Regions from separate parts of the Streptomyces sp. NPDC024555 genome, predicted to be linked through region 1. Evidence: riboswitches for the same ligand, from Rfam matches in the RefSeq annotation. Region 1 holds a riboswitch; the other holds the start of a gene.
What was found. Region 1 has a riboswitch for cyclic di-AMP ahead of ACZ4FH_RS17995 (C40 family peptidase). Riboswitches for the same ligand answer to the same signal wherever they lie in the genome.
Positions count from the first base shown of each region.

Region 2: it holds a riboswitch for cyclic di-AMP, as region 1 does, so the genes downstream of both, ACZ4FH_RS15515 (transglycosylase family protein) here and ACZ4FH_RS17995 (C40 family peptidase) in region 1, are expected to answer to the same signal.

Region 1 is NZ_JBVHKV010000009.1:256,061-260,119, reverse strand. Features, by position in the region: gene ACZ4FH_RS18005 (C40 family peptidase) at 1-581, opposite strand, end outside; gene ACZ4FH_RS18000 (hypothetical protein) at 936-1,289, shown strand; gene ACZ4FH_RS17995 (C40 family peptidase) at 1,358-2,524, opposite strand; cyclic di-AMP (ydaO/yuaA leader) riboswitch at 2,532-2,698, opposite strand; gene pcrA (DNA helicase PcrA) at 2,957-4,059, shown strand, end outside.
Region 2 is NZ_JBVHKV010000008.1:96,200-100,258, reverse strand. Features, by position in the region: gene ACZ4FH_RS15525 (cytochrome P450 family protein) at 1-345, shown strand, start outside; gene ACZ4FH_RS15520 (transglycosylase family protein) at 459-1,439, shown strand; cyclic di-AMP (ydaO/yuaA leader) riboswitch at 1,741-1,910, shown strand; gene ACZ4FH_RS15515 (transglycosylase family protein) at 1,915-2,658, shown strand; gene eno (phosphopyruvate hydratase) at 2,946-4,059, shown strand, end outside.

The sequences.
Region 1 (4,059 bases):
CGGGCCTCGGCGAGCTTGGCGCGGACGGTGTCCTTGTGCTCCTTCAGGGCGGCCCGGCGGGCGGCCAGCTCGCGCAGCTGCCCGGCGGCCTCGGCGCGGACCTGGGCGACGTCGGCGACCTGGCGCCGCACGGTGCGCAGCTCGGTGGCGCGGCGTTCGCCCGCCCGCTCGACGTACGCGGCGCGGCGGAGGTACTGGTCCGGGTCGGAGGAGAGGGCCAGCTGCAGGGCGGGGTCGATGCCGGAGGAACGGTACTGCGCGGCGGCGTAGGCGCCGAGGGCCTGCCGCGCGGTGTTGAGCCGCTCGGTCCGGCGGGCGGCCTCGTCGCGCAGGGCGTCCACGGAGCGGGCGGTGGCGGCGGCCTTCTCCTTGGCGCCGTTGTACTGCTCGGTGGCGGCCTCCGCCTCCCGGTAGAGCCGGTCGACCCGGGCCTTGACCTGGGCGGCGGTGGGGGCGGGATCGGCGTGCGCCGGTCCCGGCAACGCGGCGGCCGTCGCGGCCCCGGCGAGGGCCAGCGTCGCGGCGGTGCGGGCAGCAGTGCCGGTGTACGGGCGCTGCTTGGTCTTGCGGTGCGCTGCCACGAGGGCGGGCGTCCTTCCTTGCGACTGCCCGCCGGGGCCTACCGGCGGGCCCGCCGCTCCCGCGGGGGACCGCGCACAGGGGGTGCGGCCCGCCGCGGGACCCGGCGGGGCGACCGCCGGCGCACCGCCCCGCACGGGGGCCGGTGGTGGGGGGTCACCTGGACGGGACGCTAAACCCGAGGCACGGGCAGGAGTTGTAATGACCGCTATTGTCTGAATTTGGCGTTGCGTTGTCCTTTGGTGACCGGAAAAACCGCACCAGAGTCAGGCAATTCGCGCAGCCTCCGGTCAAACGGTCAGGAAGGCCCACCTGGCTGCCGGGTGCTGGTATGGGCGCGGCTAGGCTGCGGAGCCATGCGCGTACTCATCGATGTCTTCGTCGCCCTGCACATCATCGGCATCGCCTCCCTGCTGGGCGGATTCCTCACCCAGATGAAGGCCATGGGGGCCGGCACGGCGCGGTTCGTCCCGGCGATGCTGCACGGTGCGCTGACCATGCTCGTCACCGGGATCGCCCTCGTCGGGCTCGACCAGGCCGACGACCATCCGGTGAACAACGTGAAGATCGGCATCAAGCTGCTGATCCTGGTCGTCATCCTCGGGATCGTGTACGTCAAGCGCGACGAGGAGAAGGTCGACAAGGGCCTCTTCGCCGCCGTCGGCGGACTGACCGTCGTCAACATCTTCATCGCCACGCTCTGGACCTGAGGCGCGACGCGAGAGGGGCCGGCCCGTTCCCGGGCCGGCCCCTTTCCCGTTCTCGCCGGGATTCCCGGTCAGGCCGGGCGCACGCTTCCGTAGATCGGCATGTAGTAGATCGACTCCTCGCGCACGTTCGCCCCGGGCTTCGGCGCGTGGATCATCATGCCGTCGCCCTTGTAGATGCCGACGTGGCTGATGTCGTCGTAGAAGAAGACCAAGTCACCGGGGCGCAGATCCGCCGTGGCGACCCGGGTGCCGATGTTCACCTGGTCCCAGGTGGTCCGCGGGATGTCGACCCCGGCGGCCTTCCAGGCGGCCTGGGTCAGCCCCGAGCAGTCGTACGAGGCGGGGCCGGTCGCCCCCCACACGTACGGCTTGCCCATCTGGGCCTCGGCGAACGCCATGACCTTCTCGGCCTTCGTCGTGGCACTGCTGTCCGAGCCCGTGCCGGTACCGGTTCCGGTGCCGCTGCCCGTGTCCGTGCCGCCGCTCTGCTCGGCGGCCTCGGCGGCCTCCTCGGCCTTGCGGTCGGCCTCGGCCTTCGCGGCGGCCTGCTTCTTCGCCAGCTCCGCGGCCTTGCGCTTGGCCTCGGCCTCCTTCTTCCGCTCCAGCTCGGCCAGCCGCGCCTTCTCCTCGGCGGTCAGCTTCGACAGCAGCGTCCGGGCCTCGGTCAGCTTCGTCTGGACGGCCTGCTTGCTGGTCCGCAGCGTCGCCTGCGACTCGGTGAGCGTCTCCAGGCTCTTCACGGCCTCGGCCCGCTGCTTGGACGCCTTCGCCTGCTGCGTACGGAAGTCCGAGACCGCCTTGGTCTGGCGCTCGGTCATCCGGTCCATGAGGTGGTTCTGGTCGAAGAACGACTGCGGGTCGTCGGCCAGGAAGAACGTGGCGGTCGGCGCGAGGGCGCCGCCCCGGTACTGGGCGGCGGCATAGGTGCCGAGCGTCCTGCGGGCCTCGTTGAGCTTCTCGGTCCGCTTGGCGACGTCGTCCAGGAGCGTGTCCACCTTGGACTTCTGGGCGGCGGTCGACTCCTTCGCCTGGTTGTACTGCTGGGTCGCGGTCCCCGCCTGCCGGTAGAGGTCGTCGACCTTCTTCTGGACGTCCTCGATGCTCGGCTTGGGGGCCGGCGCGGCCAGCGCGCTCTGCGACGACAGCAGGGTCACGGACGCGAGAGCGGCGGTCGTGATCCCGACGGCGGGGCCGGTGGTGCGCACCCGGGTGCGCGGTTTGCGATGCGACGCCAAGGTCTGCATCTCCTTCCGTGGACCGCCTACCGGGTTAGCTGTCGGGTTCGGGCGGAACGGAAGGCTGCCCTACGGTCCAGGTGGGGGTTGCGGACCGATTCACCCCGGTGCTTCGTATGGGTCCCCGGTTCCGGGCGCCTCGTGCGCGCAGCCCGGATTCGGCGTGGCCGCCCGCTCGGCGTGGATCGCCTCTGGGGGTACGGGCCGCCCGACGGAGCACGCTAGCCAACTCATGGTGTCCCTGTGAAGGTTGGTGTTCGATATGCCCGATACGTTTTTGTGACCTTGCCGGATCGGGGTGCCGGGGACGGCTCCGACCGGCGTTTCCCTTACGAGGCGCGGTCCCGCGATCGCCCTGAGTGTCCGGTGAGACGTGCGCCGTTCATCACTCCGGTCCCGCCTGTCAGTGCGCCCGCCTAGACTCGTACAGCGATGAGCAGCCTCTTTGACGACAGCTTCCTGGCCGGCCTCCAGCAACCGGAGGAAGGGCCCCCGCCGCCCCCCGAGGACTCCGCGCCCGAAGAGGTGCCGGAGGACCTTTTCGCGGGCGTGTACGACGGGCCCCCGCCGCCCCGCGAGGCGTTCTACCGGGACGGCGCCCACCGCCCCGTCATCGACGCCGCCGCACTGCTCGACGGGCTGAACACCGAGCAGCGCGCCGCCGTGGTGCACTCCGGGTCCCCGCTGCTCATCGTCGCCGGGGCCGGCTCCGGCAAGACCCGGGTGCTGACCCACCGCATCGCCCACCTGCTGGCCGAGCGCGGGGTGCACCCGGGCCAGATCCTCGCGATCACCTTCACCAACAAGGCCGCGGGCGAGATGAAGGAGCGCGTCGAACAGCTCGTCGGGCCCCGGGCCAACGCCATGTGGGTCATGACCTTCCACAGCGCCTGCGTCCGCATCCTGCGCCGCGAGTCGAAGAAGCTCGGCTTCACGTCCTCGTTCTCGATCTACGACGCCGCCGACTCCAAGCGCCTGATGGCCCTGGTCTGCCGCGATCTCGACCTCGACCCCAAGCGCTTCCCGCCGAAGTCGTTCACGGCGAAGGTCTCGAACCTGAAGAACGAGCTGATCGACGAGGAGACCTTCGCCGGCCAGGCCGCCGACGGCTTCGAGAAGACCCTCGCCCAGGCCTACACGCTGTACCAGGCCCGGCTGCGCGAGGCCAACGCGCTGGACTTCGACGACATCATCATGACGACGGTCCACCTGCTCCAGGCGTTCCCCGACGTCGCCGAGCACTACCGCCGCCGCTTCCGCCACATCCTCGTCGACGAGTACCAGGACACCAACCACGCGCAGTACACCCTCGTACGGGAGCTGGTCGGCCCCACGGGCCCCGACGACGCCCCCGGCGAGCTGTGCGTCGTGGGTGACGCGGACCAGTCGATCTACGCCTTCCGCGGCGCCACCATCCGCAACATCCTCCAGTTCGAGGAGGACTACCCGGACGCGACCACCATCCTGCTGGAGCAGAACTACCGCTCCACGCAGACGATCCTCTCCGCGGCCAACGCGGTCATCGAGCGCAACGA
Region 2 (4,059 bases), on a different contig from region 1:
GCGCTGACCATCGGCGGGCAGCGGGTGTCCGAGGGCGATCCGGTGCTCGTGGTGCTGGCCGCCGCCGACCGGGACCCGGCGCGCTTCGAGGGGCCGGACACACTGGACCTCGCGCGGCGTGACAACCCGCACCTGGGGTACGGGCACGGCATCCACTACTGCCTCGGGGCGCCGCTCGCCCGGCTGGAGGGCCAGACGGCCCTCGCCACGCTGCTGAAACGCCTTCCGGACCTCCGGCTTGCCGGGAAATCAGCCGATTTGCGCTGGCGCGGCGGGCTGATCATGCGCGGACTGCGCACGCTTCCGGTCGAGTTCGGTCCGGAAGCGGGCACAGGCGGAAGGTGACTTTCTGTCAACTCTGTGATGTCGGCGTGATCTGCGCTGCATCGACTTGTGACATCCGTTCGAGTCCCGCTAGGTTCACCGTTCGACCCACCCGTCACACGGAAGGCATCCCCATGGGCTCCGCGAACGGCAGGCACCGTCGTCCCCGACAGGCTCCCGCCATCGTCGTCGCCGCAGGCGTGACCGGCTCGGCCATCGCCATCCCGCTGCTCGGCGCCGCGGGCGCCCACGCGGCGGACGCCTCCACCTGGGACCGGGTGGCCGAGTGCGAGAGCGGCGGCATGTGGAGTGCCGACCTCGGCAACGGCTCCTACGGCGGCCTCCAGTTCTCCCCGGAGCTCTGGAAGGCGTACGGCGGCGAGTCCTACGCCGAGCGCGCCGACCTCGCCAGCCGCTCGCAGCAGATCGCCGTCGCCGAGAAGGTGCTGGCCGACCGGGGCCCGAAGGCGTGGCCCAGCTGTGCGGTCATCTCCGGGCTCGCCACGGACACCGGCCTGCCGGGGGTGGACCCGGGCGGCGTCCCGGCCGACCAGCCCTCCGCCGACCCGTCCGGCAGCGCGAGCACCGACCCCTCGGCGGAGACCGGGACCCAGGACGACGCCTCCGCGGACGACCGGGGCGGCACGGACGACCAGGGCGCGGACGCCTCGCGCGGCAAGCACGCCAAGCCGGACGCCTCGGCCTCCCCGTCTGCGTCGCCGTCGGCCGGTACGGGGGACGCGCGGGACGACGCGGGGGCGGACGCCTCCGGCGCGGCGCGGGGCGACGGGGAGCAGGCCGGGAGCAGCGGGCAGGGCGGCAGGCACCGCGGCGCGCCCGCGCCCGAGGAGACCCGGCAGACCGGCCGCGACGGGGACCGCGACGCGGGGCGGCACACCTCGCGCGGCACGGCGGGTGCCCGCGACGCCGGGGTCGCGGCGGCCGACGGCACGTACACCGTCCGGACCGGCGACAACCTCTGGGCGATCGCGCAGGAGCACGAGCTGCCCGGCGGCTGGACGGCGCTCTACGAGACCAACAAGGACGAGATCGGCTCCGACCCGGACCTGATCCTTCCTGGCCAGAGCCTCGACCTCGGTGCGCCGGCCGAGTGACTCCGGCCCGGTCCACCGGCTGAAAAAGCCCCGGATTCCGGGGTAGTTCAGAGGCCTATGTCCCACTTTCGACCAAGTGAGACATAGGTCTCTTTGCGTGAACTGGCGTGTTGTGTCCGGGAGGTCCCGTCGCATCCGTTCCGACCTGCGCAAATGTAGGTTTGTCAGATGCAAGTAAGGGATGTTTTTCCGGTATGTCCGTCTTTGAATGTCGGGGTTGGGTGTGTTTACGGTCTGAACCGCTCGCACCGCGGGCCCCGTCGACCGTCACGCCGAATCCTGCCGTCGGTCGGAGGGAACAGACGCGAAAGCGCCGTAGGCAGGAGCGGGGGACCCAGGTAGGCGCCGGAGCCGGACGTCGCAGGACGCCGGGACCGGCTTGGGGTGAAGTCGCACGCTAGGACGTGCGACCGGGCAACTCACTAGGCCCGAACCCGACAGCTCACCTCGCAGGCGTCGGTGAGGAGAACTCTCGATGCTGCTCAACCGCAAGGCCAACAAGCACCGCCGCCCCTCCAAGGCCGTCCGGATCGCCACGCTCGCCGGTGTCGCCGGTGCCGCCGTCGCCGTCCCGCTGATGGGCGCGACCGGTGCCTCCGCCGCCTCGGTGGCCACCTGGGACGCCGTCGCCCAGTGCGAGTCCGGTGGCAACTGGTCCATCAACACCGGCAACGGCTACTACGGCGGCCTGCAGTTCTCCCAGTCCAGCTGGGCCGCCGCCGGCGGTACCCAGTACGCGCCCCGTGCCGACCTGGCCACCAAGGCCCAGCAGATCGCCACCGCCGAGAAGCTCCTCGCCCTCCAGGGTCCGGGCGCCTGGGCCTGCGCCGGCGCCGGCAACCTGACCAACGACGGTGTCGACCCGGGCGTCGACACCGGCTCCTCCGCCGCCAAGACCGAGCAGGCCCCCAAGCAGGAGGCCGCGCCCCAGAAGCAGGCCGAGCGCACCGAGGCCCCGGCCACCAACCGCTCGGACCGCTCCTCCGCCCCGGCGAAGAGCGAGCCGAAGAAGGCCGCCAAGACCGTCACCACCCCGACCGGCCAGAAGGTCGCCAAGGGCGACGGCGAGTACAAGGTCGTCACCGGCGACTCGCTGAGCGCCATCGCCGCCGAGCACGGTGTCGAGGGCGGCTGGCAGGCCCTGTTCGAGCTGAACAAGGACATCGTCAAGGACGCCGACCTGATCTACCCGGGCCAGCAGCTCCACCTGACCAAGTAGTCGCGATCCCTCCTCGTCGCTGACTCCGGACGCCCCGGCCCGGCGCGCACCCTCCCCCCGTGCGTGCCGGGCCGGGGTCCGCTCGTTCGGGCCGGGGAGCGTTCAACTGTTGTCGTTACCAGTCAGTAAATTTCTTCCGTTTCCTCCCGCGATGCATGCCCTTGGGTCCTTTTTCGTCCCAGGGGTCGGGCGGTCGGCCGATGCAGGCCGCCGGGCCGGTTAGGCTCTTGTCGCAAGGCCCACGTGGCCCCGCACCCCAAGCGTCATATCCCAGAAGGAGATGCCTCGTGCCGTCCATCGACGTCGTCGTAGCCCGGGAAATCCTCGACTCCCGCGGAAACCCCACGGTCGAGGTCGAGGTCGGCCTCGACGACGGCAGCACCGGCCGTGCTGCCGTTCCGTCCGGCGCCTCCACCGGTGCCTTCGAGGCCATCGAGCTTCGCGACGGAGACCCCAACCGCTACCAGGGCAAGGGCGTCGAGAAGGCCGTCCTCGCCGTCATCGAGCAGATCGGCCCGGAGCTGGTCGGCTACGACGCCACCGAGCAGCGCCTGATCGACCAGGCGATGTTCGACCTGGACGCCACCGAGAACAAGGGCTCGCTGGGCGCCAACGCCATCCTCGGCGTCTCGCTCGCCGTGGCCCACGCCGCCTCCGAGGCCTCGGACCTGCCGCTCTTCCGCTACCTCGGCGGCCCGAACGCGCACCTGCTGCCCGTTCCGATGATGAACATCCTCAACGGCGGTTCGCACGCGGACTCCAACGTGGACATCCAGGAGTTCATGATCGCCCCGATCGGCGCGGAGTCCTTCTCCGAGGCCCTGCGCTGGGGTGCCGAGGTCTACCACACCCTGAAGAAGGTCCTGAAGACCAAGGGCCTGTCCACCGGTCTCGGCGACGAGGGCGGCTTCGCGCCGAACCTGGAGTCGAACCGCGCCGCCCTGGACCTCATCGTCGAGGCCATCAAGGAGGCCGGCTACGCCCCGGGCAAGGACATCGCGCTCGCGCTCGACGTCGCCGCCTCGGAGTTCTACAAGGACGGCACGTACGAGTTCGAGGGCAAGTCCCGCTCGGCCGCCGAGATGACCGAGTACTACGAGGAGCTGGTCTCCGCGTACCCGCTGGTCTCCATCGAGGACCCGCTGTACGAGGACGACTGGGCCGGCTGGAAGGTCATCACCGACAAGCTCGGCGCCAAGGTGCAGATCGTCGGCGACGACCTCTTCGTCACCAACCCGGAGCGCCTGGCCCGCGGCATCGAGGAGGGCTCCGCCAACGCCCTGCTCGTCAAGGTCAACCAGATCGGTTCGCTGACCGAGACCCTGGACGCCGTCGAGCTGGCCCAGCGCAACGGCTTCAAGTGCATGATGTCGCACCGCTCCGGCGAGACCGAGGACGTCA